2 regions of the Pseudonocardia xinjiangensis genome follow, and region 1 is predicted to be linked to the other one. Evidence: riboswitches for the same ligand, from Rfam matches in the RefSeq annotation. Region 1 holds a riboswitch; the other holds the start of a gene.

Region 1 (7,640 bases):
GACCGCTGGAGCGCCGTGGTGTGCTGCGCACGACGCCGCAGCCGGTGCTGTTCGCCGTGGTGCTGGTCGCGGTGCTCGCGGGCTGGCTGATGCCGGTACTGGGCGCCAGCCTGGTCGTGTTCCTCGTCGCGGACACCGCGTGGGCGGCGGTCGGCCGCCGGCGCGCGACGACCGCCGCGGGCTGAGCCGGTCGCCGGGCGGGCGGGTCATCGCCCGCCCGGCGACCGCTGCGCCTCGTTCAGTCCCAGTCCAGAGCGCCTCCGGTCCGGTAGTCGATGACGCGGGTCTCGAAGAAGTTCTTCTCCTTCTTCAGGTCGATCGCCTCGGACATCCACGGGAAGGGGTTGTCGGTCTCCCCGAAGAGGGGAGCGAGCCCGATCTGGTGGGCGCGGCGGTCGGTGATGAACCGCATGTACTGCGCGCAGGCGTCGGCGGTGAGCCCGAGCACCCCGCGCGGGAGGGTGTCGCGGGCGTAGGTGATCTCCAGCTCGCACGCCTCGCCGAGCATGCCGCGGATCTCGTCAGCGAATGCCGGGGTCCACAGGTGGGGGTTCTCGGTCCTGATCTGGTTGATGCAGTCGATGCCGAAGTTCAGGTGGATCGACTCGTCGCGCAGGATGTACTGGTACTGCTCGGCGATGCCCACCATCTTGTTGCGGCGGCCCAGGGACAGGATCTGGGCGAAACCCGTGTAGAACCACATTCCCTCGAACACGACGTAGAACGCGACGAGGTCGCGCAGGAACGCGCGGTCCGCGTCGGGGGTGCCGGTGGTGAAGCCGGGGTCGGCGAGATGGCGGGTGTGTTCGAGGGCCCAGGCGTCCTTGTCGGTGATCGAGGGCACCTCGCGGTACATGTTGAAGAGCTCGCCCTCGTCGAGGCCGAGGCTCTCGCACACGTACTGGAACGTGTGGGTGTGCACGGCCTCCTCGAATGCCTGGCGCAGCAGGTACTGGCGGCATTCGGGGTTGGTGAGGTGGCGGTAGACGGCGAGCACGACGTTGTTGGCCACCAGCGACTCGGCGGTGGCGAAGAAGCCGAGGTTGCGGGTGAGCAGCAGCCGTTCGTCGCTGGTGAGCCCGTCACGGGAGCGCCAGAGCGCGATGTCGGCCTGCATGGAGACCTCGGTGGGCATCCAGTGGTTGCTGCAGGCCGCCAGGTACTTCTCCCACGCCCACCCGTACTTGAGGGGGAGGAGCTGGTTGACGTCGGCGCGGGCGTTGATCATCCGTTTGGCGTCGGCCGCGACCCGGCCGGCACCGCGGTCGATCGCGCCGAGACCGGTGGTGACCGGTCCGGCCGTGGGGAGCGGGGTGCTGGTCACTGGCAGGCCTCGCACTCGGGGTCGTCGATCCGGCAGGCGGCGCCGTCGGCGAGCGGCGGGTCCGCCGGCAGCGGGAGAGCGGGTGGGGCAGCGGCGGGTACGGCGTTGAGCTTGCCGTCGGTGCCGTGCAGGGTGGACTTCTCTACGTGGCTGGCGCCCTGTGTGCGCAGGTAGTAGGTGGTCTTGAGACCCTTGTGCCAGGCCAGGCGGTAGAGCTCGTCGAGTGCCCGGCCGCTGGGGGCGGCGAGGTAGAGGTTGAGCGACTGGGCCTGGTCGATCCACTTCTGTCGGCGCGAGGCGGCCTCCACCAGCCAGCGGGGCTCGATCTCGAAGGCGGTGGCGTAGAGCGCCTTGAGGTCGGCGGGGACCCGGTCGATCTGGCCGAGGCTGCCGTCGAAGTACTTCAGGTCGGCCACCATCACCCGGTCCCACAGCCGGTGTGCCTTGAGATCGCGCACCAGATACGGGTTGAGCACGGTGAACTCGCCGGACATGTTCGACTTCACGAACATGTTGCGGAACTGCGGCTCGATGGACTGCCCGACCCCGCAGATGTTGGAGATCGTCGCGGTGGGCGCGATCGCCATGACGTTCGAGTTGCGCATCCCGTTCACGCGAACCCGCTCCCGCAGGGCGTCCCAGTCGAGGGTGGTGGAGGTGTCGACGTCGAGGTCGTCGTCCCGGCGGGCGGCGGCCAGCAGGGCGACCGAGTCGATCGGGAGGATGCCCCGGCTCCACAGCGAGTCGTCGTAGGTGGGGTAGTGGCCGCGCTCAGCGGCCAGGTCGCTCGACGCGGCGATGGCGTGGTGGCTCAGGTGCTCCATGCTGCGGTCGGCGAACTCGACGGCGGCCTCGCTCGCGACCGGGATGCCCTGGGCGAACAGCGCGTCCTGGAAGCCCATGAGCCCGAGCCCGACCGGACGGTGCCGCAGGTTGGACCGGCGCGCCTGCGGGATCGTGTAGAAGTTGATGTCGATCACGTTGTCGAGCATCCGCACCGCGGTACGGACGGTCCGTTCGAGCTTCACCGTGTCGAGTCCGTCGGGGCCGACGTGGGCGGCCAGGTTGACCGAGCCGAGGTTGCAGACGGCGACCTCGCCGTCGTCGGCGCCTGCGCGCGTGTTCAGGGTGATCTCGGTGCACAGGTTGGACGAGTGCACCACGCCGACGTGCTGCTGCGGGGAACGCAGGTTGCACGGGTCCTTGAAGGTGATCCAGGGGTGCCCGGTCTCGAACAGCATGGTGAGCATCCGCCGCCACAGCTCGACCGCGCGGAGCCGGCGGAACACCCGGATCTCGCCGCGGTCGGCCGCGGCCTCGTACTCCCGGTAGCGGACGGCGAACGCGGTGCCGTACAGGTCGTGCAGGTCGGGAGTCTCGTCGGGGGAGAACAGGGTCCACTCGCCGTCGGCCTCGACGCGGCGGAGGAACTCGTCGGGCACCCAGTTCGCGGTGTTCATGTCGTGGGTGCGGCGCCGGTCGTCACCGGTGTTCTTGCGCATGTCGAGGAACTCCTCGACGTCGATGTGCCACGTCTCCAGGTAGGCGCAGGCCGCGCCCTTGCGCTTGCCGCCCTGGTTCACCGCGATCGCGGTGTCACCGGCGATCTTGAGGAACGGCACCACACCCTGGGACTTCCCGTTGGTGCCCTTGATGTGGGCACCGAGCCCCCGCACCGGCGTCCAGTCGTTGCCCAGGCCCCCGGAGTACTTCGCCAGCAGGGCGTTGTTCCGGTAGGCCTGGAAGATCGAGTCGAGGTCGTCGTCGACGGTCGTGAGAAAGCACGACGACAGCTGCGGGCGCGTCGTGCCGGAGTTGAACAGCGTCGGCGTGGACGTCATGAAGTCGAACGAGGACAGCAGCTCGTAGAACTCGATCGCCCGCGCTTCCCGGTCCTGTTCGTTCAGCGCGAGCCCCATCGCCACCCGCATGAAGAACGCCTGCGGCAGCTCGAAGCGCACCCCGTGCTCGTGGAGGACGTAGCGGTCGTAGAGGGTCTGGAGCCCGAGGAAGGTGAAGTCGAGGTCGCGCTCGGGCCGGATCGCGCTGGTGATCCGGTCGAGGTCGAAGGTCTGCAGGGCCGGGTCGGCGAGCTCCAGCACGACGGCTCGCTCGAGATAGCGCCGGAAGTACCCGGGGTAGCGGGCGGCCATCTCGTCCTGGCTCGCATGCTGGCGATCTCCGGACAGGTGTGACAGCGCTTCGGTGCGCAAGGTGTCGAGCAGCAGCCGGGCCGCCACGGCGGAGTAGTTCGGCTCGGACTCGACGAGGCTGCGCGCCGCCATGATCGGTGCGAGGGCGAGCTCGCCCACGGTGATGCCGTCGTAGAGGTTGCGCCGGGTCTCGCCGAGCAGCGGCTCGGCGTCGACGTCGGCGATCCCGGCGACGGCCTCGGCGACCAGGTCCTCCAAGCGTGCCCAGTCCAGGGGGCGGAGGGTGCCGTCGAGGTTGGTGACCTGCAGCGCGGGCGGGGTCGGCGGCGTCGGGGCCGTCCGGGAACGAGCGTGCTCCTCGCGGTAGAGCACGTAGTCGCGGGCCACCTTGTGGTGGCCGCCGCGCATGAGCGCCAGCTCGACCTGGTCCTGGATCTGTTCGATGTGGAGCGTCGCCACGCTGCCCGGGTCGGTGTGGCGCAGCAGTGCCTGCTGCACCTGCGCGGTGAGCTCCTCGACCAGGTGGTGCAACCGCGACGAGCTCGCGGTGTCGCTCCCCTCGACGGCGAGGAAGGCCTTGGACATCGCCACCGAGATCTTGGTGGCGTCGAATGCCGACACGGTGCCGTCGCGGCGGACGACCCGCACGTCTGTGGTGGGCGGGGCAGGGGTTGTCGTGGTGGTGGCCGGTGGGGTCACTGCTCTCCTCGTGAGCTCGACGACCGAGCCCGAGGCCACGAGGGAGACGCATCCCGGTGCGGACGGGGCGTACCCGGACAGGGCACGGCGACATCCGCCCCGGGTCCGTCCCGCGCGGACCCCGGACAGCGCGCACCGGTGGTGCGCGCGCCGATGGCAGGTCTTCGGACTCGCGGGCGTGCACCTGCCGGTGCTCCTACTGGCCGTCGCTTCCCAGGTGTGGCGCACCCAGTGCTCGATGACGGCGGTCGTTCCCACTCACCGCTGCGGGGCAGTCCCGGACTCCCACCGGATTCCCTCTCGCCCCCTCTCCACCCTGGCGGCTGGAGAGGAACCATCAGCGGCGCTGACCCTACATGTAGTGGTGCGAAGGGCGTTGGACCCCTACCTGTCGGGAGTGTCGTCACGGAACGTCCCCGTGACCGCGCCGAGCGTGTCGAGGTCCAGGATGGCGTTCGAGGCGAGCTGTAGAGCGTCCACGGCGCGTGCGGCTCCGACTGAGATCATCGGCGCGTGCGGGGGAGGCTTCTGGGACGGCATCGCGACTTCCGGCTGTTCTGGGTGGGGGAGACGGCCAGCCTCATCGGGAGCGCGATCTCGACGGTCGCGCTGCCCCTGGTCGCGGTCGAGCAGCTCGGGGCGGGTCCGTTCGCCGTGGGTGTCATCACGGCGGCGGTGTGGTTGCCGTGGTTGCTGGTCGGGCTGCCTGCCGGGGTGTGGGTCGACCGCGTGATCCGTCGCCCGGTGATGCTCGGCGCCGACGTTGTCTCGATGGCGGCCTTCGCCAGTGTCCCGATCGCAGCCTGGCTCGGGGTGCTGAGCCTGGTGCAGATGGTGGTCGTCGCGCTGGTCTCGGGGGCTGCCCGCGTCGCGTTCGAGACCGCCTACGAGGCCTACCTGCCCTCGTTGCTCGACCCGGCCGACCTGTCCGAGGGCAACGCGGCGCTGCAGACCAGCAGCGCGTCCTCGCTCGTGGTGGGCCCGTCCATCGCCGGTGGACTCGCTGCTGCTGTCGGCGCGGTCGCCGGCCTGCTGGTCGACGCGGCGACGTTCGTGTTCTCGGCGGTCTGCCTGCTGCTGATCCGGTTTCGAGAGCCCCCGGTCGAGCAGCGACCCCGGGCCGGGGGAGTCGCCGGCCTGGCAGCGGAGGTCGGCGAGGGTCTGCGGTTCGTGTTCGGCGACCCGTATCTGCGCGCGCTCACGTTGTTCGGGGCGTCGTTGAACATGACGTACATGGTCTACGCGGCCATCCAGGTGGTGTTCCTGCTCGACGAGGTCCGCGTCGGCCCGGGGATCGTCGGGGTCCTCGTCGCGATCGCCGGTGTCGGCGGGGTCGCAGGCGCACTGGTCGCCGGGGTGATCTCACGACGCGTCGGGACCGCGCGCGGCATGCTGATCATCGAGGTCGTCAGCGCTCTGGCCGGCCTGATGATCCCGCTGGCCCAGCGCGGACCTCTGCTCGCGCTGTTCGTCGTCGGGAGCTTCGTCAACGGCGCCGGGGTCGTCGCGGTCAACGTCATCAAGTCCGCGTGGCGTCAGGCGTACTGCCCACGGCACCTGCTCGGGCGTGCGGTGTCGGCCATGCAGCTGCTCAACTACGGCGCCATCCCGATCGGTGCACTGGGTGGTGGCGCGCTCGGCGCTGCACTGGGAACGCGCCCGACCGTCTGGATCTCGTCCGTCGGCCTGGCCGCCAGCATCGGGTTCCTGCTCGCGGGCCCGATCCGCCGCGACCGGGACCTTCCCACCGCCGCTCCGGCCGCGAGGTAGCCGGTCGCGCTCCTCAGGCGGCCAGGCCCGCGGTGACGAAGGCCAGCAGCTCCTTCAGCTCGGCGCTCTCATCGAGCGACTCCAGCCGCACCACGCCCACCGTGTACGCGATGACCGTGCCGATCAGCATGCCGAGGCGCAGGCGCAGGATGTCGCGCGGGAGGTCCGGCAGCACCGGCGCGAGGGCGTCGAGCATGCGCTCGATCCCCGGCTCGAGCGCGCTGCCGCCGGACGTGCGTAGCTGGTCCTCGTCCTGCGGGAGGCGCACCAGCAGCTCCCCGAACTGCGAGCCCAGGCGCTGGTGCAGGGTCATCAACGGCTCCACGAAGGCCTCGACCAGCTCGGCCACAGTGGGGTGGCCCGCCGCGACCAGCGTGTCGATCCGGCTGATCCGTTCCTCGGTCACCGGCCGGAGCAGGCGCCGCAGCAGCGCCCGCAGCAGCGCGTCCTTCCCGCCGAAGACGTAGTTCACGGCCGCGACGTTCACGCCCGCCTCGGCCGTCACCCGGCGCACCGACAGCCCGGGCAGCCCCTCGGCCAGCAGGACGCGCTCCGCAGCGTCCAGCAGCACGTCGCCCTGCTCACCCACGACCCGGTCCGTCATCGTCGTATCCAACCATCGTTGCCTCCTCGGCCGGTCGGTGCTAAACAGTGTTTGAAACACTGTTTAGCACGGGAGGCACGTCATGCGGATCATCGCTCTGGAAGAGGCGTTCTGGACCGACACGCTCCGGACCCCAGGCGCGTACCGGGACGAATGGGCGCGGGCCGAGCTGGAGCGGTTGATGCGTCCCGACATGCTGGCGCACGTCGGTGCGCGGATCAGCGACTTCGCCGAGTACCGGATTCCGGACATGGACGAGCACGGCGTCGACGTGCAGGTGCTGTCGCTGACCTCACCCGGCGTGCAGGGTCAGCCGGACGTGGGCGTGGCGATCGACGACGCGCGCCGGGCCAACGACTTTCTCGCCGAGGTGATCGCCGCACACCCCACCCGGTTCGCCGGGCTTGCCGCACTGCCCCTGCAGGACCCCGCAGCTGCCGTGGAGGAGCTCCGCCGGTCGGTGGAGGAGCTGGGCCTCAGTGGTGCGCTCGTCAACGGTCCGACCCTCGGTCACTACCTCGACGAGCGGCGCTTCGACCCGGTCTGGGCGGAGCTCGAACGGCTCGGCACGCCGCTCTACCTGCATCCCCACCTCGCGCCGGCCGACGACCAGTGGAAGGTGCTCGACGGGCATCCGGAACTGGCGGCAGCCATGTATCGCTGGGCATCGGATACCGGCGCCCACGCGATGCGGATGGTCTTCGGCGGCGTCTTCGACCGCTTCCCCGGTGCCCGCGTGATCCTGGGTCACATGGGCGAGTACCTGCCCTTCCAGCTCGCCCGTTTCGACTCCATGGCGCAGAAGACCCGGCTGCCACGGGAGCTGGCGAAGCTCCCGTCCGAGTACGTGCAGCAGCACCTCATGGTCACCACCAGCGGGGTGTGCTCCGCCGCTGCCGTGATCGGCGCCGTCCACGCGATCGGCATCGACAACATCATGTTCGCCATCGACTACCCGTACGAGCAGACGGGGCCCGCCGTGGAGTTCCTGCAGCAGCTGCCGTTCGCTCCCGCTGACAGGGCGAAGATCGCCCACGGCAACGCGCAGCGGGTGCTGGGCCTCGGCCGCCTCGGGTCGCCACCGTCACAG
Region 2 (7,640 bases), 990 kb from region 1:
GCGGCCCCGGCGTTCACCCCATCGAGGAGCACCGGCACCCGCAGGGCCGCTGCGCCGAGCACGAACCCCGCCAGCGCGGCGTGCTCGAGCCCACCGAACGCGGCGAGCACGCCGACCGGATCGGCCGGGTCGGGGTCGTGCCGGGCGAGTGCCGCGGCCACCACCGCGGTCTTGTGGGCGAGAGTCGCGTCGTCGATGCCGGTGCCCCGACCCGTGGCCGCACCCGGCTCGGATCCGGTGAAGGCGCAGATCAGGGCGGCCGCCGCCGTGGTGTTGGCGATGCCCATGTCGCCGGTGACGAGGCACCGGTTGCCGGCCGCGACGAGGTCACGGGCGGTCTCGATGCCCACCTCGACGGCCGCCCGGGCCTGCTCACGGGTGAGGGCTGGGCCCGCGGTCATGTCCGCGGTGCCGTCGGCGATGCGCCGCGGGAGCAGACCGGGAACGGGTGCGGCGTCCGGCGCGGCGAGCGGCGCGGCCACCCCCACGTCCACCACGCACACCTCGGCACCCAGCCGCCGCGCGAAGGCGTTGACCACGGCGCCACCGGCCACGAAGTTGCCCACCATCTGCGCCGTGACCTCCTGCGGCCACGGCGACACCCCCTGGGCGTGCACGCCGTGGTCGGCGGCGAACACGGCCACCGCCGCCGGCTCGGGTACCGCCGGGGGGCAGCTCCCGGCGATCCCCGCCAGGGTGACGGCGACGTCCTCGACGCGGCCCAGCGAGCCCCGCGGCTTCGTCATCCGGTCGAGGCGTTCCGTGGCGGCGGCACGTGCCGCGCCGTCCGGCGCGACGATCGCGGCGACGGTCTCGTCGAGCAGGTCCATCGGTTCCTCCCCGGGTAGTCCGCGCCGGCCGTACGTGTCGTGGTGCACGGCCCATCGCAGCGGTCGGCGCTGCGCCCAGCCGGCCGTGGCGAGCTCCGGCTCGGGCGCGAAGTCGGTGACGGGCCCGACACACAGGTACGCCACCACCTCCAGGTGCGGCGGCAGCCCGAGCAGGCCGGCGAGCAGGCGCTCGTCACCGAAGCTGACCCAGCCGACGCCCAGACCCTCCGCCCGCGCGGCCAGCCACAGGTTCTGCACGGCGCCGACCGTCGAGTAGGGCGCCATCCGCGGCTGGGTGTGGCGGCCCAGCGTGTGGCGGCCACCGCGGGTCGGGTCGCAGGTGACGGCGATGTTCAGCGCGGCGTCGAGGATCGCCTCGACCTTGAGGTCGCGGAACGCGGCGGCCCGGGCGCCGGGCAGCGTGGCGGCGTACGCGGCCCGGGAGGCGGCGACGTGGGCCTGCACCCGCTCCCGCAGGGCCCGGTCGCGGACCACGAGGAAGTCCCACGGCTGGGAGAAGCCCACGCTGGGCGCTGCGTGCGCGGCATCGAGCACCCGGCGCAGCACGGCGTCGTCGACGGCGGCGCCGGGCCGGAACCCCGAGCGCACGTCGCGGCGGGAGTGCACGACCTCGTAGAACGCGTCGGGGTCCACGGCGGCGTCAGCGCAGTCCGTGGCCGCGGCCGTCGCGTTTCGGCGGGACGACCAGCGTGGAGAGGTAGGGGCCGGGCTCGTGCGGGTCCAGGTCGCGGGCGGGGCGGATGTCCTCCTCCGCGAGCCCCAGCCCCGCGCCGTACACCGCCTCGTCGATCCGGCCCGTCTCGCGCAGGACGGCGAGGGTCTCGGGCAGCATCCGCCCGAACTTGTAGGCGGCCACGGCGTCCCCGCGCGCGAGCGCCTCCCGGAACCGCTCGGGCCCGGCGGTCATCGGGAACAGGGCGAGCGCCTCGCGGCCCTCGACCAGCGACGTGCCGCTGCGCGCTGCGAGGTCCTGCATCGCGGTGATCCCCGGCACCAGCTCGACCGACAGCTCCCCCACCACCGACCGCACCGACGCGGCCAGGTAGCTGAACGTGGAGTAGACGCACGGGTCGCCGATCGTCGCGAACACCGCCGTGCCGCCCGGGTGCCGCGCGTACCAGCGCGCCACCTGCGCCGCGGCCGCGTCCCAGGCCTGCTCCCGGCGGTGGGTGTGCTCGCGGTCGTGCAGCGCGAACACCACCCGCTCCACCCGCCACGCCTCGGCGTAGAAGAGCACGGTCTGCTCGGCGCGTCCGGTCTCGCCGGAGTCGGCCACGGGCACGAACACGACGTCGGCCTTGGCCAGCAGGTTGGCCGCCTTCACGGTGACCAGCTCCGGATCGCCGGGGCCGACCCCGACCCCCACCAGCGTGTTCGTCACGACTCGCCCTCCAGGTCGCCTTCGAGGTCGAGGTAGGTCTGGCGCAGCCGGTCGAGCACGGCGTCGTCGGGCTTGGCCCACAGCCCGCGGTCGGCGGCCTCGAGCAGCCGCTCGGTGATCCCGCGCAGCGCCCACGGGTTGGACCGCTGCATGAAGTCGCGGTTGGTCTCGTCGAAGACGTAGCTCTCGGCGAGCTGGGCGTACATCCAGTCGTCGACCACGCCGGCGGTGGCGTCGTAGCCGAACAGGTAGTCGACGGTGGCGGCGAGCTCGAACGCGCCCTTGTAGCCATGGCGCTGCATCGCGGCGATCCACTTCGGGTTCACGACCCTCGCCCGGAAGACCCGCTTGGTCTCCTCGGCGAGCGTGCGGGTCTTCACGGCGTCGGTGACCGCCGAGTCACCCACGTACGCGGCGGGCGAGCGCCCGGTCAGCGCGCGCACCATCGCCACCATCCCGCCGTGGTACTGGAAGTAGTCGTCGGAGTCGACGATGTCGTGCTCGCGGGTGTCCTGGTTCTTGGCCGCCACCGCGATCCGCCGGAACGACTGCTCCATGTCGGCGCGCGCCTCGCGGCCGTCCAGGCCGCGGCCGTACGCGTAGCCGCCCCACACGGCGTAGACCTCGGCGAGGTCGGCGTCGCTGCGCCAGTTGCGGGCGTCGATCAGCGGCAGCAGCCCGGCGCCGTAGGCACCCGGCTTCGAGCCGAAGATCCGGGCCGTGGCCCGGCGGCGGTCGCCGTGGGTGGCCACGTCCTCCTCGACGTGGGCGCGCAGGTGGTTCTGCTCGGGCGGCTCGGCCAGCTCGGCCACCATCCCGAACGCGTCGTCGAGCAGCGTGATGACGTGCGGGAACGCGTCGCGGAAGAACCCGGAGATCCGCACCGTGACGTCGATACGCGGGCGGCCGAGCTCCTCGAGCGGCACGACCTCGACCCCGGTGACCCGCCGCGACGCCTCGTCCCACACCGGGCGGCAGCCGATCAGCGCGAGGATCTCGGCGAGGTCGTCGCCCTGGGTGCGCATCGCCGAGGTCCCCCACACCGTGAGCCCGACGCTCTGCGGGTAGGTGCCGGTGTCGGCGAGGTGGCGGGCGACGAGCGAGTCGGCCAGCGCGCTCCCGATCTCCCACGCCGAGCGCGACGGGATCGCCTTGGGGTCGACGGAGTAGAAGTTGCGCCCGGTCGGGAGCACGTTGACCAGGCCGCGGGTCGGCGAGCCCGACGGCCCGGCGGGCACGTACCCGCCGTCGAGGGCGTGCAGCACGCCGGCGATCTCGTCGGTGGTGCGGTTCAGCCGCGGCACGACCTCGGCGCAGCCGAACTGCAGCACCGCCACCACGTCGGGGATCTCCTCCCCCAGCAGATCGGCGCACACCTGCGCCGCGCCGCTCCAGCCCCGGCCCTGCACCTCCGTGACGAGCGCGCGAGCGACGCCCTCCAGCACGTCGACGAGATCGGCCCCGGTGACGGCCGGCCCCCCGGCGAGCCCGACGAGCCGCTCCAGCGGGGTGCCCCCCGTTGCAGCCCCCGGTGCAGCCCCCGTTGCAGCCCCCGTTGCAGCAAAGCCACTTTCATGCAACGAGGTTGCGTCAAAGTGGCTTTGCTGCAACCGCTCACCCGGAGCCGCGAGAAGGGACTGCTCGTCCATGCCCGCCCACGCCGCCAGCGCGGCGCGGAGGCCGGGCAGCGCCCGCTTCCCGCCCCAGACCTGTGTGGCGCGCAGGATCGACAGCACCAGGTTGACCTGGGCCTCGCCGGCAGGCACCCCACCCAGCACGTGCAGGCCGTCGCGGATCTGGACGTCCTTGACCTCGCACAGGTACCCGTCGATGTGCAGGACGAAGTCGTCGAACTCCTGCTCGCCGGGCGCGTCGTCGACGTGCAGGTCGTGGTGCAGCTGTGCGGTGGTGACGACCTCCCAGATCCGCGCGCGCAGCGCCGGGAGCTTCGCGGGGTCCATCGCGGCGACGGTGGCGTACTCGTCGAGCAGTTGTTCGAGCTTCGCCATCTCGCCGTAGGTGTCGGCGCGCGCCATCGGCGGCACCAGGTGGTCGACGACCACGGCGTGGCCGCGGCGCTTGGCCTGCGTGCCCTCGCCCGGGTCGTTGACGATGAACGGGTAGACCAGCGGCAGCTCGCCGAGCACGGCGTCCGGGGCGCACTCCGCCGACAGCCCGAGCCCCTTGCCCGGCAGCCACTCCAGCGTGCCGTGCTTGCCGAGGTGGATCACGGCGTCCGCGCCGAACTCGTGGTCGAGCCAGCGGTACGCCGCCAGGTAGTGGTGCGACGGCGGCAGGTCGGGGTCGTGGTAGATCGCCACCGGGTTCTCCCCGAACCCGCGCGGCGGCTGGATCATCAGCACCACGTTGCCGAACTGCAGGGACGCGAGCACGACGTCGGTTCCGTCGACGTAGAGCGACCCCGGCGGCTCGCCCCAGTGCTCCCGGATCCCGTCGGTCAGCGCGGACGGCAGCGCGTCGAACCAGCGGCGGTAGTGCTCCAGCCGCACCCGTGACGGGGCGGCGGCGAGCTGGTCCTCGGTGAGCCACTCCACGTCGTGGCCACCGGCGGCGATCAGCGTGTGGATCAGCTCGTCGGAGTCCTCCGGGAAGTCCCCCACCGCGTAGCCGGCGTCCCGCAGCGCGCGCAGCAGCACCACCGCGGACGCCGGGGTGTCCAGCCCGACCGCGTTGCCGACGCGGGCGTGCTTGGTCGGGTAGCTCGACAGCACCACGGCGAGCTTCCGCTCGGCGACGGGCGTGGCCCGCAGCCGGGCGTGGCGGACGGCAAGCCCGGCCAGCCGGGCCGCGCGCTCGGGGTCGGCCCGGTACACGGGGATGTCGTCGCCCGCGTCGACCTCCTTGAACGAGAACGGCACCGTGATCAGCCGGCCGTCGAACTCCGGGATCGCCACCTGCATCGCGGCGTCCATGGGCGAGAGCGCGGCGTCCGAGTCGGCCCAGGTGGCCCGCGACGTGGTCAGGCAGAGCCCCTGCAGCACCGGCACGTCCAGCGCGGCGAGCGCGCCCGCGTCCCAGGAGTCCTCCTCGCCGCCCGCCACGGCGTCGCTCGCGCGGGTGCCCCCCGCGGCGAGGACGGTGGCGACCAGCGCGTCGGCCCGGCCCAGGAGCTCCATCAGGCCGTCCGCCCCGGCGGACGGGACACCGCGCAGCGACCCGCAGAACACCGGCAGCGCGTTGGCGTCCCGCGCCTCGATCGCGTCGCAGAGCGTGTCGACGAACGCGGTGTTTCCCGACAGCTCGTGCGCCCGGTAGAAGACCACCGCAACCGTCGGACGGCCGGGGACCTGCTCGCGCTCGCCGTGCACCCCGAAGTCGGGGGCGGGTGCGGGCGGGGCGAACCCCTCGCCGGTCAGCAGCACCGTGTCGGACAGGAACCGGTGCAGCTCGCGGAGGTTGTCCCGCCCGCCGGCGGCGAGATAGGCCAGCGCCTCCGACGTCACACCGGCCGGCACCGTCGAGGCGGCCATCAGCTCCGCGTCGGGCGCGGCCTCCCCGCCCAGCAGCACGACGGGACGCCCGGACGCCACGAGCGCGTCGACCCCCTCCGGCCAGGCGCGGCGCCCGCCGAGCAGCCGCAGCACGACCACGTCGACGCCGTCGAGCAGCGCGGCCAGGCCGGCGGGCTCGACGCGTGCCGGGTTGGCCGTGCGGTAGAGGGCCCCCGAGCTGCGGGCGGCCAGCAGTTCGGTGTCGGCGGTGGACAACAGCAGGACGGTGCTCGGAGCCCCGTCGGCGGCGGACCCCTCCGGGCCGGCAGTGGCGGAGGCAGCGCGCGTCATCAGCGTTCCTTCCGAGGGTCCGCGCCCTCTACTCGGTGGGAGGTGCGACGGCAGCGAGTGTCTGGCTCCCAGGCCCGCGCGTGCCGGCCCGGTGACAGTGGCGGGACCGCGCCGGACTCACACCGGCTTCCTCCACTGACGTCGGGGAGCACTGGAACACATCGGGAGGTCACGGGTCAACGCGGCGTGAGGATGCCGACGCCCCCACGATCATCCCTAGACTGCGCCGATGATCTCTGACGTGCCAGAACCCGGCATCCCGGGGCTGGCCCGTCCCGAGGTGGTCGGCCAGGGCGGGTACGGCACCGTCTACGCCGCCGAGGAGCCGGAGTTCGGCCGCCGGGTCGCCGTGAAGGTGCTGCACGAGCGGCTCGACGGCGACGGTGTGCGGCGCGCGTTCGTCCGCGAGTGCCAGGCGATGGGGGCGCTGTCCGGGCACCCCCACATCGTCACGGTGCACCGCAGCGGCACCACCGCCCGCGGCGAGCCCTACATCGTGATGGACCTGATGTCGGCGGGGTCGCTCGCCGACCGGATCCGCCGGGACGGGCCGCTGCCGTGGGCCGAGGTCCTGGACGTCGCGGTCACGGTGGCCGGAGCGCTGGAGACGGCGCACCGCGCCGGCATCCTGCACCTGGACCTCAAACCGGCCAACGTGCTCGTCTCCCGCTACGGCGAGCCGAAGCTCGGGGACTTCGGCATCTCGCGCCTGCCTGGCGTCACCGAGACCACGGCCGTCGGCCGGATCCGCGCGAGCGCGGCCTACGCGTCGCCGGAGCGGCTGCTGGAGGGGCACGCCACCCCCGCCGCCGACCTCTACGGGCTCGGCGCCACGATGTTCGCGCTGCTCACCGGCCGTCCGGCGTTCGTCACCGACACCGAGGAGCTGTTCGCCACGGTCGCGCGGATCGCCCGGGACCCGGTGCCCGACCTGCGCCCGGCAGGGGTGCCCGACGCGGTGTGCCGGGTGGTGGAGCGGCTGATGGCGAAGGCGCCGGGCGACCGGTTCGCCTCCGCCGCCGAGGCCGCCGAGGCCCTGCAGGGCGCGCAGCGCGCCACGGGACAGCCGGTCACCCGGGCCGTCGTCGATGGCCCGGCCGCCGGCGGGCCCGGCACCACCGCGACGGTGTACGTCCCGCGCCTGCCTCCCCCCGCCGTCCCGGCCCCGCAGTTCGCACCGCCGCCCGCGCTGGTGCCGCCCCGGCGCGGGCGCCGTCCACTGGTCGTGGCCACGGTCGCCGCGGTGCTGGTGGCCGCGCTCGCCACGATCGCGTTCCTGCAGCTCGTCGACCGTCCACGGTCGGTGAGCGCCGCACCGAGCGAACCCGCAGCCGCCACCGGCACGTCGGGCGCCGCGCTCCCGCGCGAGCACCTGGTCGATGTGGCGCCGGGGGTGGCGCACCCCGCGCTGGAGGAGGCCCGCACCGTGATCGACGAGTACGTCGCGGGGATCAACGAGAACCGCTACGCCGACGCGTTCGCCCTCCTGCACCCCGACTCCGACATCGCCAGCAGCGGGCTGGAGGTGTGGGCGAAGGGGCAGGCCACCACGGTCATCCACAACCCCGTGCTGACGGCGGTGCGCGACGACGACGCGGACGGGCT

Evidence for each region. A riboswitch is a leader RNA that binds a small molecule or an ion and turns the genes downstream of it on or off. The one in region 1 is predicted to bind cobalamin.
Region 2: another riboswitch for cobalamin. It lies ahead of cobN (cobaltochelatase subunit CobN); the one in region 1 lies ahead of ACQPZA_RS14995 (ribonucleoside-diphosphate reductase subunit alpha).

Annotation. Positions count from the first base shown of each region.
Region 1 covers NZ_CP192009.1:3,161,901-3,169,540, forward strand. The annotation lists gene ACQPZA_RS14985 (PepSY-associated TM helix domain-containing protein) at 1-185, shown strand, start outside; gene ACQPZA_RS14990 (ribonucleotide-diphosphate reductase subunit beta) at 239-1,324, opposite strand; gene ACQPZA_RS14995 (ribonucleoside-diphosphate reductase subunit alpha) at 1,321-4,176, opposite strand; cobalamin riboswitch at 4,315-4,531, opposite strand; gene ACQPZA_RS15000 (MFS transporter) at 4,690-5,946, shown strand; gene ACQPZA_RS15005 (TetR family transcriptional regulator) at 5,960-6,550, opposite strand; gene ACQPZA_RS15010 (amidohydrolase family protein) at 6,633-7,640, shown strand, end outside.
Region 2 covers NZ_CP192009.1:2,168,699-2,176,338, reverse strand. The annotation lists gene cobT (nicotinate-nucleotide--dimethylbenzimidazole phosphoribosyltransferase) at 1-1,484, opposite strand, end outside; gene cobI (precorrin-2 C(20)-methyltransferase) at 1,492-2,232, opposite strand; gene cobN (cobaltochelatase subunit CobN) at 2,229-6,035, opposite strand; cobalamin riboswitch at 6,071-6,190, opposite strand; gene ACQPZA_RS10275 (serine/threonine-protein kinase) at 6,265-7,640, shown strand, end outside.